3 regions of the Janthinobacterium sp. BJB304 genome follow, and region 2 is predicted to be linked to each of the others. Evidence: predicted binding sites of a transcription regulator. Region 2 holds the regulator's gene; each other region holds the start of a gene.
What was found. Region 2 encodes HrcA, which represses chaperone genes, less so after heat shock. Its sites were predicted from a motif close to TTAGCACTCNNNNNNNNNGAGTGCTAA; they were not measured.
Positions count from the first base shown of each region.

Region 1: a site for HrcA is predicted at 2,610-2,636, ahead of groES (co-chaperone GroES). Genes of this name have one in related genera too.
Region 3: a site for HrcA is predicted at 2,621-2,647, ahead of rpoH (RNA polymerase sigma factor RpoH). Genes of this name have one in related genera too.

Region 1 is NZ_PDZN01000004.1:7,097-11,558, reverse strand. It holds gene CSQ95_RS05745 (EVE domain-containing protein) at 1-421, opposite strand, end outside; RNA gene ssrS (6S RNA) at 509-686, opposite strand; gene CSQ95_RS05735 (cell division protein ZapA) at 876-1,187, opposite strand; gene CSQ95_RS05730 (hypothetical protein) at 1,187-1,450, opposite strand; gene CSQ95_RS05725 (hypothetical protein) at 1,607-2,353, opposite strand; gene groES (co-chaperone GroES) at 2,879-3,169, shown strand; gene groL (chaperonin GroEL) at 3,220-4,462, shown strand, end outside.
Region 2 is NZ_PDZN01000005.1:27,199-31,660, reverse strand. It holds gene dapB (4-hydroxy-tetrahydrodipicolinate reductase) at 1-307, opposite strand, end outside; gene CSQ95_RS07330 (outer membrane protein assembly factor BamE) at 327-968, opposite strand; gene fur (ferric iron uptake transcriptional regulator) at 1,165-1,596, shown strand; gene hrcA (heat-inducible transcriptional repressor HrcA) at 1,648-2,664, opposite strand; gene CSQ95_RS07315 (HAD family hydrolase) at 2,782-3,507, opposite strand; gene CSQ95_RS07310 (hypothetical protein) at 3,754-4,353, shown strand; gene CSQ95_RS07305 (hypothetical protein) at 4,395-4,462, shown strand, end outside.
Region 3 is NZ_PDZN01000009.1:207,632-212,093, reverse strand. It holds gene ftsY (signal recognition particle-docking protein FtsY) at 1-733, shown strand, start outside; gene CSQ95_RS13240 (cell division ATP-binding protein FtsE) at 742-1,485, shown strand; gene ftsX (permease-like cell division protein FtsX) at 1,482-2,402, shown strand; gene rpoH (RNA polymerase sigma factor RpoH) at 2,813-3,706, shown strand; gene CSQ95_RS13225 (hypothetical protein) at 3,797-4,063, opposite strand; gene CSQ95_RS13220 (hypothetical protein) at 4,241-4,462, shown strand, end outside.

The DNA.
Region 1 (4,462 bases), on a different contig from region 2:
TCACCGGCGTGATGGACAGCCGGCTTCCCTTCTTGAGCAGCAGCATGTCTTCCAGCTCCGGCATCTGGCGCATCTCGGACAGCGGCAATAGCGCCGTCTTCTTCAGGCCCCGCACGTCGACGCTGATCCAGCGCGGCTGTTCCTGCGTGGCCTTGGCATCGAAATACTTGCCGCCCTCTTCAAACTGGCTGTGATCGGGATACGCGCCGCTGGCCACTTCGGCCACGCCCGCCACGCCCGGCTGCGGGCAGCTCGAGTGATAAAACAGCACGCCATCGCCGACCTGCATGCCGTCGCGCATGAAGTTGCGCGCCTGGTAGTTGCGCACGCCGAACCAGGGCATGGTGTGCCCGGGCGCGGCCATCAGGTCGTCGATGCTCACTTCATCGGGTTCGGATTTCATCAGCCAGTACTGTTTCATTACATTCCCCAGGTCAAAGAATAAAAGCGACAGGCGTAAAAAAACGGCTGCGCATGCTGATGCTGCAACCGTTTTTTGTACTGCAAATTGGGCCCCGCCTGTGCCGCTATGCCGGCATCCCGAACCAAACGGTTCAAGGTGGTCACGTTAGTTCAATTTCGGGTTCGTCGAACGAGCGACGCTCACTCCCATCAAACAAAATTCGCAACCGATGCGCATAAATGGTTCAAGGAATATATGGCAATCGCGAACACCGCAGGGTAGACCCAAGTTTACTCCTTTGATCGCGCATCGCAAAGACAAATCGTACCGTGTCCGCTTAAAATCCAATTAATAACACCGAACAAAGCCGTAGCGAGCGGCGATGAATTGTGGCTAAGAAGCGCAGCTGTGCTTGAGCACAGCGAGCATCGCAGGCCGCAAGTCGCGACGCGCAGTAGGTTTGGTTCGGTGTTTAAAAAAGGTTTTCCTGGGGCGTCAATGCGCTATCCAATACTGTGTGCATGGCCGAGATCTTTTGCTTCACTTCCAGGATCGTCAGTTCCGACAGCGGACCTTGCGGCGACTTCACGGAAAGGAATTCCGCGGCCACGCCCAGGGCGGCCAGCACGGCGATGCGGTCATTGCCCTTGACCTTGCCCGCGTCGCGGATGGCTTTCATTTTGCTATCGAGATAGATCGCCGCTTCGCGCAGCGCGCGCTCTTCGCCGTCGCGGCACACCATGCTGTAGGACTGGCCCATGATATTGACATCGACACGCGGCATTACGCTTCCTTCTCGTTCTCGGCAATATAGGCGCCCGCTTCCGAAGCGGCTTGCTCCAGACCGGCTTGCACCAGTTCGGGAATTTTTTCCAGCAACGCCTCGACCCGCTCCTGCGCCTCGCGCATGCGCTGCACATACAGGGCGTTCTCGGCGGCCAGCGCGGCATTGTCCTTGCGCAGTTGCGCGTTTTCACGGCGCAGCGCATGGGTCATTTCGGCCAGCAGGCCTATTTTGTCGGATAATTCGTTGAATTCGGAAATCATCCCGCCACTATAGGGCGGACGCTCCATGGGCGTCAATCGAATCACGCCGCTGTCACACATATTTACATCAATGCAGGTCAGTTGCCGTGAAATACACGCTTTTTCCGGCGCTTTTCGCCATCTGCACGCATCCGCCGGCGCCGCGATGCCAGCGTTTTACTCGTCGACGTAATCGGGTTCGATATCGAGACCGCCATAGCGGTTTTCGCACGAGCGGCGCGTCAACTCCTGCTTGCCGCTCTTGCCATCAAGCACCATCGTCAAGTCGCGGCAAGTACGGTGGTAGCTGCCAGGTTTGGCGTCCGTCCGCGAGGGCGTCAAAGTGACGCGCAAGGGCACGGCATTGCCCAGTCCCTTGTTGCTCCATTCACGGCTCTTGCCATCCTCTTCATCTTTCAAGGTGCGCACGGCGGCCGTCAGCAAGGATTTCTGTTCCTTCGCATTCAGCCTGGCGATGGTCACGTCGGACAGGAAAGGCGGATACACGACGGGCGCCGGATCCTTGCCCTGCACATCCCAGCGTCCGCTGTTCTGCGAGCACGTACGGCGGCTCAGGTCTTGCGACTTGTCGCCCGCCGTGACGACGAATTTCAGGTCGCGGCAGATGTGCGCCTTCAGGCTGTGTTCCGTCATGCCGGAGTTGCTGAAGTTATATGTGACTTTCACCCGCACGCCACGGTCGCCGCCGTTGTCCCACACATGCGCTTCCTGGTCGTCGTCATCCTTGTTGAGGTCGTTGAACAGCTCGTTGAGCAGCATTTCCTTTTCCAGCGGCGTCAGGGTCGCCACGGTGATCTCGTCGAGAATCGTGGGCGTTTGCGCGGCGGCATTGCCCAGGCAGGCGAGGCCGACGAGGGCGGCACCGAGCAGGCGCAGGGCGGGACGGGAAAGAGTCGATGGCATAGTGTGCTTTCTGGTACAGGGGGAATATTGATATGCAATTGCAATCATCTTATCAAAGTCCATAGCAAAACTCTGTTTCCTGTGCGTACAGGAACGCCGTTCGCCTGACGGGCATGCTAGAGTCGCGCCTGTTGCTGACGCCCGGGAACGAGGCTTGCGTTTGCGCAAACCCTGTGTAAATGCAGGCTGCGCAGAACGTCTAAGCTTATCTTCCCGGAGAATAAGCCCTTGAATAAGCCCCCTACCGTCCCTATAATTAGCACTCGTTAGTAGAGAGTGCTAACAAACTCTTTCGTAGCAATCCTCAAGACATGATGGTGTCTGCCGGGCAACAGCAGGGAACGCTACGCGGCGGGCGACGCCGCGATGCCACCACTGCCCAGCGCCGGCATGCACCCGATGCCATGAGGTTTGCTTGACCGTTGCGGGCTGCTTTCAACGGCGGTCACTGAAAGCACGCCTGGCGCTGTGCCAGGAATGTATTCATTTAGCAACACCTATCCATTGAACTTTAAGGAGTTTTGTATGAATCTGCGCCCATTGAACGATCGCGTCATCGTCAAACGCCTCGACCAGGAAACCAAGACTGCGTCCGGCCTCATCATTCCTGATGCAGCTGCTGAAAAACCGGATCAAGGCGAAGTCCTTGCCGTAGGCAATGGCAAGATTCTCGACGACGGCAAAGTCCGTCCTCTGGATGTCAAAGTGGGCGACCGCGTCCTGTTCGGCAAGTACGCCGGCCAAACCGTCAAAGTTGACGGCGATGAGCTGCTGGTCATGCGCGAAGAAGACATCATGGCGATCGTCGTCAAGTAATTGTTTCCACGTTGTAGACAGATACATCCCGAAACTCAGGAGAATTGAACATGGCAGCTAAAGAAGTAGTATTCGGCGACGCAGCGCGCGCCAAGATGGTCGAAGGCGTCAACATCCTCGCCAACGCAGTCAAAGTCACCTTGGGCCCGAAAGGCCGCAACGTGGTCCTGGAGCGCTCGTTCGGCGCCCCTACCGTCACCAAGGATGGTGTGTCGGTAGCGAAAGAAGTTGAACTCAAAGACAAGCTCATGAACATGGGCGCGCAAATGGTCAAGGAAGTGGCTTCCCGCACCAGCGACAATGCCGGCGACGGCACCACCACCGCCACCGTGCTGGCACAAGCCATCGTGCGCGAAGGCATGAAGTTCGTTGCCGCCGGCATGAACCCGATGGACCTGAAGCGTGGTATCGACAAAGCTGTTGCAGCGACCGTCGAAGAACTGGCGAAAATCGCCCGTCCTTGCACCACGACCAAGGAAATCGCCCAGGTTGGCGCGATCTCGGCGAACTCGGACTACTCGATCGGCGAGCGTATCGCTGAAGCGATGGAAAAAGTCGGCAAAGAAGGCGTCATCACGGTAGAAGACGGCAAGTCGCTGAACGACGAGCTGGACATCGTTGAAGGCATGCAGTTCGACCGCGGCTACCTGTCGCCATACTTCATCAACAACCCAGAGAAGCAAGTTGCCGTCCTGGACAGCCCATTCGTCCTGCTGTGCGACAAGAAAATCTCGAACATCCGTGACCTGCTGCCGGTACTGGAACAAGTCGCCAAAGCTGGCCGTCCACTGCTGATCATCGCGGAAGACATCGAAGGCGAAGCGCTGGCTACCCTGGTTGTGAACAACATCCGCGGCATCCTGAAAACCTGCGCAGTGAAAGCACCAGGCTTCGGCGACCGCCGCAAAGCCATGCTGGAAGACATCGCTGTCCTGACGGGCGGCCAGGTGATCGCTGAAGAAGTCGGCCTGACCCTGGAAAAAGTGACTCTGGCCGAACTGGGCCAGGCGAAACGCATCGAAGTGGGCAAGGAAAACACCATCGTCATCGATGGCGCCGGCGAAGCTGCCTCGATCGAAGCACGCGTGAAACAAGTGCGTGTACAGATCGAAGAAGCGACCTCGGACTACGACCGTGAAAAACTGCAAGAGCGCGTGGCCAAACTGGCTGGCGGCGTTGCCGTGATCAAGGTTGGCGCAGCCACCGAAGTCGAAATGAAAGAGAAGAAAGCCCGCGTTGAAGATGCACTGCACGCCACGCGCGCTGCCGTGGAAGAAGGCATCGTGCCAGGCG
Region 2 (4,462 bases):
AACCGGTGGTGCCGATGATCATCTTGATGCCATGCTCGGCGCAATACGCCAGGTGCTGCAAAGTGCCTTCGGGGCGCGTGAAGTCGATCAGGTAATCGGCATTGGCCAGGCCGGTGGCAAGGTCCGACTCGATCAGCACACCGGCAGGCTTGCCGAGAAAGGCGGCGGCATCCTGGCCGACGGACGGCGAGCCTGCGCGGTCGAGGGCGCCGGCCAGCAAGGCGTCGGGCGCGTTGCTGACCGCTTCGATCAGGATATGGCCCATGCGGCCGCTGGCGCCAGCGATGGCGATTTTAAGTTCAGTCATTTTATTCTCTTACAACAACTTATTTGGTGGGTTCGGCGGCAGGCGTCGGTGCTGGCTCGGCGGCAGGCGCCGTTGCTGGTGCTGGTGCAACGTCAGGCTTGCTCACAGGAATGGCAGGAGCGGCATCGGCCGGTACCGGCACGGCGCTTGGCGCCACGGGCGATGGCACGACGGCGGCAGGCACGTCGGCCTTGGCGACCTTGGCAAATGGCGACGGACCGGCGATGCGGTCGATATATTCTTTCTCCGTCGGCAAGTTGCCGCCTTCGAAACGTTCAACCTTGCCATCCTTGCCGAAGTACACGACCACGCGGCTGCTGGTGGTTTCACCACTGCCCCGCGCCAGGCGGAATGGATAATCCCAGCGGTCGGCATGGAAGATATCGGTCAGCAGCGAAGTGCCGAGGACGAAACGCACCTGGTCACGCGTCATGCCTACTTTCAACTGGGCCAGCATCTCTTCGGAGACAAAGTTGCCTTGTTGAATGTCAGGACGGTAGGGCGAGAAAAACCACATGAATTTTTGCAGCGGCGTAATGGTGGTCGTTTGTGCGCCCTGTTCGGGAACCAGTTCCTTGCCTTCTTTTTGAGCAGCTGCCGGCTTTTCGCCAAGAATGCCACGGTTGGCGCAGCCGGACACGGCCAGCGCGACACAGACCATGCCTGCCACGACTGGTGCTCGAAATGAAATACGGTGCCAGAGAGATGGCAATACAGCCGGGGTTACGCGCATAAATGACCTCAATTGGATGAACAAAACGCCAGGAGTGACCGGCCCGCCAAAAAAATGCATATTTTGGCACTCCCCGACAAAACGCTATATGATAAAGCACCTGACCCACATACGAGCAACAAACATGAGTAACAATCCTAGTGATCTCAAGGCAAGCGGCCTGAAAGCCACCCTGCCACGGCTGAAGATACTCGATATCTTCCAGAGTAGCCCGGTACGCCACCTGACCGCGGAAGACGTCTACAAGATTCTGCTGGCCGACAATATGGATGTCGGCTTGGCAACTGTCTACCGTGTTCTCACACAATTCGAACAAGCCGGCTTGCTTAACCGCAACCATTTTGAAACCGGCAAGGCGATTTTCGAACTCAACGAAGGCTCCCACCACGACCATCTGGTGTGCCTCGATTGCGGCCGGGTCGAAGAATTCTTCGACGAAGAAATCGAAATCCGCCAGCAAAAAGTGGCCGAAGAGCGCGGCTTCAAGATCGCCGAACACGCTCTGGCCATCTACGGCAACTGCACCAAGACAGCTTGCCCGCACAAAACAGCCTGACCCACGCCGGCCGTTCCCGCAAGGGGCCGGCCGGCGCAGCATTGAACCGCATCAATGATGGCTGAGCGCGCTCGACAGTAATTTAGCGGTGATATCGACGATCGGGATGACGCGCTCGTAAGCCATGCGCGTCGGTCCGATCACTCCCAACGTTCCCACGATCTTGCCGTTGACTTCATACGGCGCCGTCACCACGCTCATCTCATCCATCGGCACCAGATTCGATTCGCCGCCGATGAAAATCTGCACGCCCGTCGCCTTGCTCGACACGTCGAGCAGCTGCATCAAGCCCGTCTTTTGCTCGAACATGTCGAACATCTGGCGCAGCGAATGCATATTCGATGACAGATCGCTCACGCTGAGCAGGTTGCGCTCGCCGGAAATCACCATGTCATCGCTATGATCGGCCATCGCTTCGCTGCCCGCCTCCACGGCCGCCTGCATCAAACTGCCCATGTCGTCGCGCAACTGGCGCAGCTCGCCTTGCAGGCGCACGCGCACGGCGTCGAACGACAGGCCGCCATAATTCTGGTTGATGTAATTGGCCGATTGCACCAGTTGCGCCGGCGTATAGTCGGCCTCCGTCAGCAATAAACGGTTCTGCACGTCGCCGCCGGGAGCGACGATGACGAGCAGGATGCGTTTTTCGGACAGGCGCAGGAATTCGATTTGCTGGAACACGGATTCGCGGCGCGGGCTGAGCACGACGCCGGCGAACTGCGACAGCGACGACAGCATCTGCGCCGCGTTGGCGATGGTTTTTTGCGGCTGCGGCGTCTGCAGGCGCATGCGCGACTCCACCATGTGCTCGTCCAGGTGCCGGACGGTCAGCAAGGTGTCGACAAAGATGCGGTAGCCACGCGGCGTGGGGATGCGTCCGGCCGAGGTATGCGGACTGGACACATAACCGAGCTCTTCCAGGTCGGCCATGATGTTGCGGATCGTGGCCGGCGACAGGTCGAGGCCGGAAATTTTCGACAAGGCGCGCGAACCGACCGGCAGGCCGTCGGCGATATATCGCTCGACCAGGGCTTTCAGCAGTGTTTGGGCACGTGTATCGAGTTGCATGGTGTCTTAGGTAAGCAAATATTCTTTAAACAAGCATATTATTAAGCAAGCGGCAACGAAAGCGGCCGAACGTGCATCAACAGCGCCTATTATGCACGTTCGCCTGGCCAGCGGCGATCAATCTTCCAGTTGCCCCCGCAGCCACAGCAGCAATTCATCAAAGTTGGCGCAGATGGCGTCGGGCTGCACGCCGGCGGCCAGATGGGCATCGCTGCCCTTGCGGTTCATCCACACGGCACGCATGCCCGCCCCTTGCGCCCCCGTGACATCGAAATACAAGTCATCGCCGACATACACGGCCTCATGCGGCGCCACGCCCAGCGCGGCGCAACCGGCCAGGAAGATGCTGGCGTCAGGCTTGGCGACGCCGAAATCGCTGGCGGCAATCGACACTTTAAAATGCTGCGCCAGGCCGATAATTTCAAGGTCCGCATTGCCATTCGAGATCGAGCCGACCAGTATGCGCTGCCCCATCCAGGCCAGGCCGGGCAAGACATCGTCATACGGCTGCACGCGATGGCGCGCCGCCAGGAATTGCGCGATGGCGCCGTCGACCAGGGCGGGATCTTCGCCGGCGGCCTCGAAGGCGGTCAGCAAGCCCGCGCGGCGCAGCTCGATCAAATTGCCATGGAAATGCGGTTGTTCATTGAGCATGGCCAGACGGTGCTGGCGCAACAGCTCGATGGAAAACTGCTGCGCCACCTTGGGCGCATGCGTGGCCAGCCAGTCGTGCAGCAGGGTTTCGGCGGCGGCAATCACGGGCGCGATGGGCCACAAGGTATCGTCGAGGTCGAACAGGATGGCCTTGGGCGGCACGGCAGGTTTTACAGGGGCAAGAGACATGGAACTCACTATATAGATGCCGCGTCACTGTGCGCAGCCCGCAGCTATTGTCGCACCGATCGCCGCCGCCGGCATGGCGGCGCCCCCATGAAATGGGGCCGGGCCGGCGCTTCCCGGCGAAAAATTGTTACAGGGTGATACAAGGCAAGATCATCCGGCTTGCCAGATAGACTAAAATAGGCGCCATTCCAATGCGGCGCCAGCGTCCGCGTTGCGCTACCCAACCTAATTCGTTTTGGAGAATGTATGAAAAATTTGTACCTGCGCTCGATGCTGGCGGCGGCTTGCGCCGTCACATTGGCGGCCTGCGGCGGCAGCGGCGGCAATCTGTATCTGAGCGGCCAAGTCGTCAATCTGGCAAAAGATGGCCTGATTCTGCTGAATGACGGCGAACGCCTGCCTGTCACCTCAGGCCAGACTTCCTTTGTTTTCACCAAGCTGGTCAGCACCGATGACCGCTACGATATCACCATCGCGCAACAGCCAAAAGGCGCCGTGTGCACGATTACCAATGGCGCCGGCAAGGCATCGAGCTATACCGTGACCACGGCCCAGGTGATTTGCGTGACCAATACCTACCCGCTGAGCGGCACGATCACGGGCCTGACCGCCGACGGTTTGACCCTGGCCATCGGCAATATCACCACCAGCCCGCTGAAAGGCAGCACCAGCTATACGTTCCCGAATGTCAATGACGGCATTGCCTACAATATTTCCATCGCGACGTATCCAACGGGCCAGACGTGCAGTTTCGTGGGTTCTGCCAGCGCCAACGGCCGCGATGTCGTCGGCACCATGGGCTCAGCCGCCACGACCGGCGCCGCACTGAACTGCACGGCGCAGTAAGCCACGCGATTCGTCACCACTATATTGGATTGGAGAAATACATGAAGTTATCCTGCCTGCGCCCTATCGCCGCGCTGCTGTTGACCCTGGGATTGGCTGCTTGCGGCGG
Region 3 (4,462 bases), on a different contig from region 2:
GGAATTGAAGAAAAAGGTCAAGGAAGACAAGCTGCTCGACGCAGCCGCCGTCAAGGCCGCGCTGAAAGTGCTGCTGATCGAGCTGCTCTCGCCGCTAGAAAAGCGCTTCGAGCTGGGCCGCCACAAGCCGCTGGTGATGATGATTTCCGGTGTCAATGGCGCGGGCAAGACCACTACCATCGGCAAGCTGGCCAAGCACATGCAGTCGAACAACCAGTCCGTGCTGCTGGCCGCGGGCGACACCTTCCGCGCCGCCGCGCGCGAGCAGCTGATGGTCTGGGGCGAGCGCAACAACGTTACCGTGATTTCGCAGGAATCGGGCGACCCGGCCGCCGTGGCCTACGACTCCGTGCAATCGGCGAAGGCGCGCGGCATCGACGTGGTCATGGTCGACACGGCCGGCCGCCTGCCGACGCAGTTGCACTTGATGGAAGAATTGAAGAAAATCAAGCGCGTGATCGGCAAGGGCATGGAGGGCGCACCGCATGAAACCCTGCTCGTCATCGACGGCAACACGGGCCAGAACGCCCTCACGCAAGTGAAGGCCTTCGACGATGCCCTGCAGTTGAGCGGCCTGGTGATCACCAAGCTGGACGGTACCGCCAAGGGCGGCGTGCTGGCGGCGATTGCCCGCGTGCGCCCCGTGCCCGTGTATTTCATCGGCATCGGTGAGAAAATTGAAGACTTGCAGCCTTTCGTGGCTGCCGAATTTGTCGAAGCGCTGCTCGGATAAGCCTATACATGATTGAATTTCAGCACGTCTCCAAGCAATACTCCCCCGACGCCGTGGCGCTCAGCGACATTTCGCTCAGTATTGCCAAGGGCGAGCTGGTCTTCCTGGCCGGCCCGTCCGGCGCCGGCAAGTCCACCTTGCTGAAGATGATCGCCGCCATGGAACGCCCCACGTCGGGCAAGCTGATCGTCAATGGCCAGGACATGGCGAAGATCAAGCCGGCCGGCGTGCCGTTTTTGCGCCGTAACATGGGCCTGATCTTCCAGCAGCAAAAACTGCTGAGCGACCGCTCCATCCTGGCCAACGTCATGCTGCCGCTGCTCGTCGTCGGCGCGCATAAAGTTGCCGCCGAGCAGCGCGCCCGCGCCGCGCTCGACAAGGTGGGACTGCTGGACCGCGCCATGGCGCGCCCTTTGTCGCTGTCGGGCGGCGAGCAGCAGCGCGTCTCGATCGCGCGCGCCATCGTCAACCGGCCGCAGATCATCCTGGCCGACGAACCGACAGCCAACTTGGACCGCGCCAGCGCCAACAAGGTGCTCGACGCCCTCAAAGCATTCCACTCGGTGGGCGTGACCTGCCTCATTTCCAGCCATGACGAACAGATGCTCGACGCCGCCGCCCGCGTGATCCACCTGAAGAACGGCCAGCTGGTCGCCATCGACAAGGCCACGCAAGCGCCCGTCTTCGCCCCGCCCGATCCCGACTTTGCGCCCGCCCCCGACCAGGACGACGCGCAGGGAGAACAGGCATGAGAGGCTGGTTCCGTCAACACCGCTTCGCGCTCGGTTCGGCGCTAATTCACTTGCGCAAGTCGCCGGGCGGCTTTCTCTTGAACGTGCTCGTCGTCGCCATCGCCCTGTCGCTGCCGTTCGCCGGCTTGACCATGCTCGACAATGTGCGCCCGATGTCGGAGCAAATGTCCGTCGACCCGGAAATCAGCGTCTTCCTGAAGATCGACACGCCGCGCGAGCAAGCCGTGGCCCTGGCCAGCGCCATGCGCAAGATCGTCGGCGAGCAAAAGGCGAAGATCATCTTCATCCCGCGCGAACAGGCGCTCGATACCCTGAAAAACAAGAGCGGCCTGGCCGACGTGCTCAGCACCCTGGGCGACAATCCCCTGCCCGACAGCTATGTGCTGAAACTCGACGCCTTCAGCAGCGCCAGCGAAGCGCAGGACGTCGATGCCGTGGCGGAACAGTTGCGCCACCTGCCGGGCGTGGAATCGGCGCAAGTCGATTCGGCCTGGGTCAAGCGTCTGGCGGCCCTGCTGGGCGTGCTGCGCCTGGTGCTGCTGCTGCTGGCAATCACCCTGGGCGTGGCCGTCATCGCCGTGGTGTTCAATACCATCCGCCTGCAGGTGATGCAGCAGCGCGATGAAATCAGCATCTCGAAACTGATCGGCGCCACCGACACTTTCATCCACCGCCCCTTCTATTACACGGGCGCCCTGCTGGGCCTGTGCGCCGGTGCGCTGGCGCTGGGCGCCGTGGCGCTGGCCTTGCAGCCGCTCAATACCACGATTGCCGAGTTTGCACGCCTGTATGCGTCCGAATTCCAGCTGGTGCCGCTGGCGCCGCTGCCGATGGCCGGCTTGCTGGCCGTCAGCGCCGGCCTCGGCCTGATCGGCGCCTTCCTCTGCGTGCAGCGCCACCTGGCGCGCCTGAACTGACCTTCCTTTCCATGGCGGCGCTCCTGGCGCCGCCATGCGCCTCGCCATCCCCATCTGCTGTTATCTTGATATTTAGCAAGTATTCTTAAGGCTCGCTTCAGCCAGAGGCCGTAGACTAGCCATGTTGTCGTAAAGCGCTATCTCGCGCTGTTCAGAGATATATATCAAGCATCAAATCACCATAGCATTTAGGCTATCAGAACGATTAAATGTGCTGATTGGCACTCTCAGGCAGAGAGTGCTAATATAGGGACATACCAACAGCAGAACCGCCATGGACGCCAGATGAAGATGGTGCCGCGATCTGCAAAGTGCAAGACCGAATACGCAAAACAGAACAGACAATCGGGCCACATCGTGTGATGTGGCCAACTGGAACACAGCAAGACTACGAGGGAGAAAACATGACTATGATGTCCGCAACATCCGCATTGGTTCCGACCAAAAGTAATGCGCTGGGCCTCGGGTTCACTGGCAATCTGGGCAATATCGACGCCTATATTTCGGCCGTGAACCGTCTGCCCATGTTGACCCACGACGAAGAAATTTCGCTGGCGAAACGCCTGCGCGAAAAAAATGACCTGGCCGCCGCGCAAGAACTGGTGCTGTCGCACCTGCGCCTGGTGGTCTCGATTGCCCGCGGCTATCTGGGCTATGGCTTGCCGCATGCCGACCTGATTCAGGAAGGCAATATCGGCTTGATGAAAGCCGTGAAACGTTTCGATCCGGACCAGGGCGTGCGCCTGGTGTCGTACGCCATGCACTGGGTGAAAGCCGAGATGCATGAGTACATCCTGAAAAACTGGCGCCTGGTCAAGGTCGCGACGACGAAGGCGCAGCGCAAGCTGTTCTTCAACCTGCGCAGCCACAAGACGGGCCTCGATGCGATGACGCCGAAACAGATCGATGCGCTGGCCAAGCTGCTCGACGTGAAGCGCGAAGAAGTGATCGAAATGGAAACGCGCTTGAGCGGCCGCGACATCGCGCTGGAATCGCCGACCGACGATGAAGACGACAAGTTTTCGCCGATCGCCTACCTGTCGTCGGAGCAAAGCGAGCCGACCAAGGTGCTGGAAGCGGAACAAGTGACGCGCCTGCAATCGGAAGGCCTGGAAACGGCCTTGTCGAAGCTGGACGCCCGTTCGCGCCGCATCATCGAAGCGCGCTGGCTGGCCAACGACGACGGCTCCGGCGCCACGCTGCACGCGCTGGCAGAAGAGTTCGGCGTATCGGCCGAGCGCATCCGCCAGATCGAAGTGGCGGCGCTGAAGAAAATGAAGGGCGCGCTGGCGGCCTACGTGTAATCGCAAGCAATGCCGCAACGCAAAAGGCGCCGCAAGGCGCCTTTTGATTTTACAGTTTGATGTTTATCAACAGATAAACATTGTCAGCCCTTATGCTGCTGCCAAGCCCTTGGTGATCAGCTCGGCGACCAATTCATTCAGATCCGCGCCGCCTTCCTTGGCCAGGGTCTGCAATTGCAAGACCAGATCGCTGTTCAGCTTGACGGCGAACGGTACCAGGCCCAGGGCCTGATCGCGCTTGCGTTGCTCGCGGCGGTCGACGACCACTGCTTCCTTACCGAATGCACCGGCGCCGGGAACATTCATCTTTCCCATCAGTTTCTTGGCATCGCTTTTGGCCAGGTCGGTTTTTTTCATGGTTGTTTCCTGATTTTCAAAACAGCCATTCTACGCAGTAATCGGCGCGCCGCGTGGCCGGCGCGTCAATTCATCGGCAGCGCGCCAATAGTGCGCCGGAAAAATATCATTTTGTTATTATCATTTTCATCCCACGCGTGGACGCCACGCCGGGACGCTCCACCTGAAAGGAAAAACATGCACTATCTACATCAATCGTACCGAACGTGGTTGTTACCCCTGTTCATCGCCTGCCTGGCCGTGCTGGCGGGCTGCGGCGCGGCCGGCAGCGCCGGCGACGCGGAAAACACGCCGCGCAGCGTCACCCATGTGCTCTCGCCGGGCGAACAAGTCGCCATCACGGCCACCGATACCCTGAAACTCGAGCGTGTCAACGACAGCCGCTGCCGCAAGGGCGCC